DNA from 2 places in the Streptomyces sp. NPDC007863 genome. Region 1 is predicted to be linked to the other one. Evidence: riboswitches for the same ligand, from Rfam matches in the RefSeq annotation. Region 1 holds a riboswitch; the other holds the start of a gene.
The links. Region 1 has a riboswitch for glycine ahead of gcvP (aminomethyl-transferring glycine dehydrogenase). Riboswitches for the same ligand answer to the same signal wherever they lie in the genome.
Positions count from the first base shown of each region.

Region 2: another riboswitch for glycine. It lies ahead of gcvT (glycine cleavage system aminomethyltransferase GcvT); the one in region 1 lies ahead of gcvP (aminomethyl-transferring glycine dehydrogenase).

Region 1 covers NZ_JBEYEI010000013.1:230,089-232,473, reverse strand. Annotated here, with positions in the region: gene ABZ621_RS21960 (PRC-barrel domain-containing protein) at 61-432, opposite strand; glycine riboswitch at 546-644, shown strand; gene gcvP (aminomethyl-transferring glycine dehydrogenase) at 824-2,385, shown strand, end outside.
Region 2 covers NZ_JBEYEI010000004.1:216,969-219,353, reverse strand. Annotated here, with positions in the region: gene gcvT (glycine cleavage system aminomethyltransferase GcvT) at 69-1,184, opposite strand; glycine riboswitch at 1,337-1,439, opposite strand; gene ABZ621_RS08280 (AAA family ATPase) at 1,613-2,275, shown strand; gene ABZ621_RS08275 (enhanced serine sensitivity protein SseB) at 2,376-2,385, shown strand, end outside.

The DNA.
Region 1 (2,385 bases):
GGTGCCGTCGGGGGGCGGATGCCGGGGCCGTCGGGTCCGGGCGTGCTCGGGGCGGCCGGTTTACGTCGTGTCGTCCTGGCCCGCGATGTGGCCGAAGTCCGGGATCTTCTCTGGTGGGGGCGGGAGGGTCAGTTCGTAGTGGCGGTAGAGCTGGAGCTCCTGTTCGGGGGAGAGGTGGCGGCCGACGCCGAAGTCCGGGGCGTCCTTGATCAGGGCGCGCTCGAAGGGGATGTGGAGGCCGTCGTCGGTCAGCTCGCTCGGCTCCAAGGGGACGAACGCGTCCCTGCTGAACAGGCCGGTGCGGACGGCGGCCCACTCGGGGATGCCGGTCGCGTCGTCCAGGTACACCTCGTCCACGGTTCCGATCTTGTGTCCGTTCCGGTCGAACGCCTTGCGGCCGATCAGGCTGCGCGGATCGATGTCGGTCTGCACGGTCCCTCCAACTGGTCGCAACTGCTCTACACCCCTACGAAAGTGCACATCTGGGATGTCGGCCACTTGAGCGAAGGGAGCGACAACCGCGCTGGTAGGCTGGCTGTGGCTGTCGACACCGTGCGGGAGAGTCCATCGGAGAGGTTTCCGTTGGCGCCGAAGGAGCAAATCCTCCCCGGAATCTCTCAGGCACCCGGTACCGCGCGGGCGAGGTCACTCTGGAAAGCAGGGCGGGAGTCCGACGGCATCCGCTCTCACCGACGGTGAAAGCCGGCGTGCCCCCGGGCGTGCCGGTGAAGCTCTCAGGTTGAGATGACAGAGGGGGAGGCCGTCCGGGCACCCGCGCCGTGGTGCCCCTCGCAGGTCGTGACGACCAGGAGGCCCCCGCATCATGACCGCCAACCGCACCCCGCTCTCCGAGCTCGAGCAGGGCATCCCCTTCGAGCAGCGGCACATCGGACCCGACGCCGAGGCGCGGGCCAAGATGCTCGCCCAGGTCGGCTTCGGCTCGCTCGACGAGCTGACGGCCGCCGCGGTGCCGGACGTCATCAAGAACGCCGAGGCGCTCGCCCTGCCCGGCGCCCGCACCGAGGCGGAGGTCCTCGCCGAGCTGCGTGCCCTCGCCGGCCGCAACGAGGTCCTGGCCCCGATGATCGGCCTCGGCTACTACGGCACCTTCACCCCGCCGGTGATCCTCCGCAACGTCATGGAGAACCCGGCCTGGTACACGGCGTACACGCCCTACCAGCCGGAGATCTCGCAGGGCCGCCTGGAGGCGCTGCTCAACTTCCAGACGATGGTCGCCGACCTCACCGGTCTGCCGACCTCCGGCGCCTCCCTCCTCGACGAGGGCACCGCCGCCGCCGAGGCCATGGCGCTCGCGCGCCGCGTCGGCAAGGTCAAGAACGGCGTCTTCCTGATCGACGCCGACGCCCTGCCGCAGACCATCGCCGTGATCGAGACCCGCGCCGAGCCGACCGGCGTCGAGGTCGTCGTCGCCGACCTGAGCGAGGGCATCCCGGCCGAGGTCGCCGAGCGCGGTGTCTTCGGCGTGCTCCTCCAGTACCCGGGTGCCTCCGGCGCGGTCCGCGACATCAAGCCGCTGATCGACGCCGCCCACGAGCTCGGCGCGATCGTCACCGTCGCCGCCGACCTGCTCGCGCTCACCCTGCTCGACTCGCCCGGCTCGCTCGGCGCGGACATCGCCGTCGGCACCACCCAGCGCTTCGGCGTCCCCATGGGCTTCGGCGGCCCGCACGCCGGCTACATGGCCGTCCAGGACAAGCACGCCCGCTCGCTGCCCGGCCGCCTCGTCGGCGTCTCCGTCGACGCCGACGGCAACAAGGCGTACCGCCTCGCCCTGCAGACCCGCGAGCAGCACATCCGCCGCGAGAAGGCCACCAGCAACATCTGCACCGCGCAGGTGCTCCTCGCCGTCATGGCCGGCATGTACGCCGTCTACCACGGCCCGGACGGCCTGAAGCAGATCGCGCAGCGCACCCACCGGTACGCGGCGATCCTCGCGGCCGGCCTGACCGCCGGGGGCGTCGAGCTCACCAGCGGCGCCTTCTTCGACACCGTCACCGCCCGCGTGCCGGGCCGCGCCGACGCCGTCGTCGCCGCCGCCCGCGAGGCCGGCGTCAACCTGTACCGCGTCGACGCCGACCGCGTCTCCGTCTCCTGCGACGAGACCACCGGCCGCGAGCAGCTCGCCGCCGTCTGGGCCGCCTTCGGCGTCACCGCCGACGTCGAGGCGCTGGACGCCACCACCGAGGACGCCCTCCCGGCCGCGCAGCTGCGCTCCGACGCGTACCTCACCCACCCGGTCTTCCACGCGCACCGCTCCGAGACCTCGATGCTGCGCTACCTGCGCCGCCTCTCCGACCGCGACTACGCGCTCGACCGCGGCATGATCCCGCTCGGCTCCTGCACCATGAAGCTGAACGCGACCAC
Region 2 (2,385 bases), on a different contig from region 1:
CTCCTGTACCGGGGGAGTGCGGATGTACGGGGGTCTTGCGGGGTGAGACGGGATCCGGGACGACCGCGTCACTTCTGGCGCTTGTAGAACGGCAGCGCCACGACCTTGTACGGCTCGTGCGTGCCGCGGATGTCCACCCCTACACCCTCGGTGCCGGGGGCCGCGTGCGCCGCGTCGACGTACGCCATCGCGATCGGCTCGCCGAGCGTGGGGGAGGGGGCGCCCGAGGTGATCTCGCCGACGACCTCGCCGCCGAGGACCACCCGCATGCCGGCGCGCGGGACGCGGCGGCCCTCGGCGACCAGGCCGACGAGCTTGCGCGGCGGGGCGGTCTCGGCGCGCTCGGCGGCGGCCTCCAGCGCCTTGCGGCCGACGAAGTCGCCCGGCTTCTCGAACTTCACGACCCGGCCCAGACCGGCGTCGAAGGGGGTGAGCGAGGTGGTCAGCTCGTGCCCGTACAGCGGCATGCCCGCCTCCAGGCGCAGCGTGTCGCGGCAGGACAGGCCGCACGGGATGAGGCCGACGCCCGCGCCCGCCTCGGTCAGCGCCTTCCACACGCCCTCGGCGTGCTCCGGCTTCAGGAAGAGCTCGAAGCCGTCCTCGCCGGTGTAGCCGGTGCGGGCGATCAGCGCCGGGACGCCGGCGACGGTGCCGGGGAGGCCGGCGTAGTACTTCAGGCCGTCCAGGTCGGCGTCGGTGAGCTGCCCCAGGATGCCGGGGGACTCGGGGCCCTGCACGGCGAGCAGCGCGTAGGCGTCGCGGTCGTCGCGGACCTCGGCGTCGAAGCCGCCGGAGCGGGCGACCAGGGCGTCCAGGACGATCTGGGCGTTGGAGGCGTTGGCGACGACCATGTATTCGGTCTCGCCGAGGCGGTAGACGATCAGGTCGTCGAGGATGCCGCCGTCCTCCTGGCAGATCATCGTGTAGCGCGCGCGGCCGGGGCCGATGGTGGACATGTTCCCCACCAGGGCGTAGTCGAGCAGGTCGACGGCCTGCGGGCCGGTGACGGTGATCTCGCCCATGTGGGAGAGGTCGAAGAGGCCGGCCCTGGTGCGGACGGCGTTGTGCTCGTCGCGCTCGCTGGCGTACCGCAGCGGCATGTCCCAGCCGGCGAAGTCGGTCATGGTCGCGCCCAGCGAACGATGCAGGGCATCGAGGGCGGTCAGACGGGGGGTGGTGCTCATGGTGGACGTGGCTCCCGGTTCCCGAAGGCGGAAAACATGACAGGCAAGGACGTTCCTCCCCATCTGTCATGGAACCTGAGAGGTTCACCGGGGGCATCCCCGGCTTGCACCTTGGGTGGGGACACGACGCGTGTCCCGCTTTTCAGATCTGCCTCATCCACGCGGTACGGGGCCTGAGAGATTCAAGGGAGGGTCTTGCTCCTTCGGCGCCCGGGCGGCCCAGGGGCCGGTCCGGAACTCTCCCGCGCGGATTCGAGCGGCCGGTATGCGGTTGTAGGGCGCTGCGCGCGCCTGGCGCGCACATCCTCGCATACGGTGTCGGCGCCGCAAATCGCTTGTCTCGGATTACCGTTTCTTTACACTTCGTGGGCAAGGGTCTCCGTAGGTCTCCCGACACGTCCCCCGGGGGCCCGACAGGGGGAGCAGCGATGAGGATCCAGCACACCGGCGTCTTCGCGAGCGACGCCGCCATACCGGCCCAGCGGGCCCGCGCCAGGACCCGGCGGCGCGGGCGCGTGGTGCGGGACCTGCGCGACCGGGGCGGCCGCGGCCCGCGCGTCCTCGCCTTCGCCGCCGGTGACGTCGTGGTCGTCTCCGGGCTGCCCGGCAGCGGCAAGTCCACCCTGCTGCGGCGGGCCGCCGCGGGCCTCCGCATCGACTCCCAGGACGCCCGCGAGCGCTGGGAGGCCCGGATGCCCGCCTTCCTGCCGTACGCGCTCTACCGTCCGCTGGTCCGGATCGCGCACTACGCCGGGCTCCACCGGGCCCTGCGCTCCGGCGCCGGGGTCGTCGTCCACGACTGCGGCACCCAGTCCTGGGTCCGCGGCTGGCTCGCCCGCTCGGCCGCCCGCCGCGGCCGCGCCCTCCACCTGGTCCTCCTCGACGTCGACCCGGCCACCGCCAGGGACGGCCAGCGGGAGCGGGGCCGGGGGGTGTCCGCGTACGCCTTCGCCCGGCACCGCAGGGCGGTGGGCCGGCTCGTCGCCGCCGTCGAGGCGGGCCGCCCGCCGCGCGGCTGCGCCTCCGCCACCCTCCTCGACCGGGACGCGGCGGCCGCGCTGCGCCGGATCGGCTTCCGCGCCCCGGTGTGAGGCCCGCGCGCCGGGTTCTGGTCACAGCCGGGGCGGGGCGGCGTTAGGGTGCTGCGGGACGGCCGGGACCAGGGCCGTACGAGAAGGGGACGGAACCACCGTGGACGTGA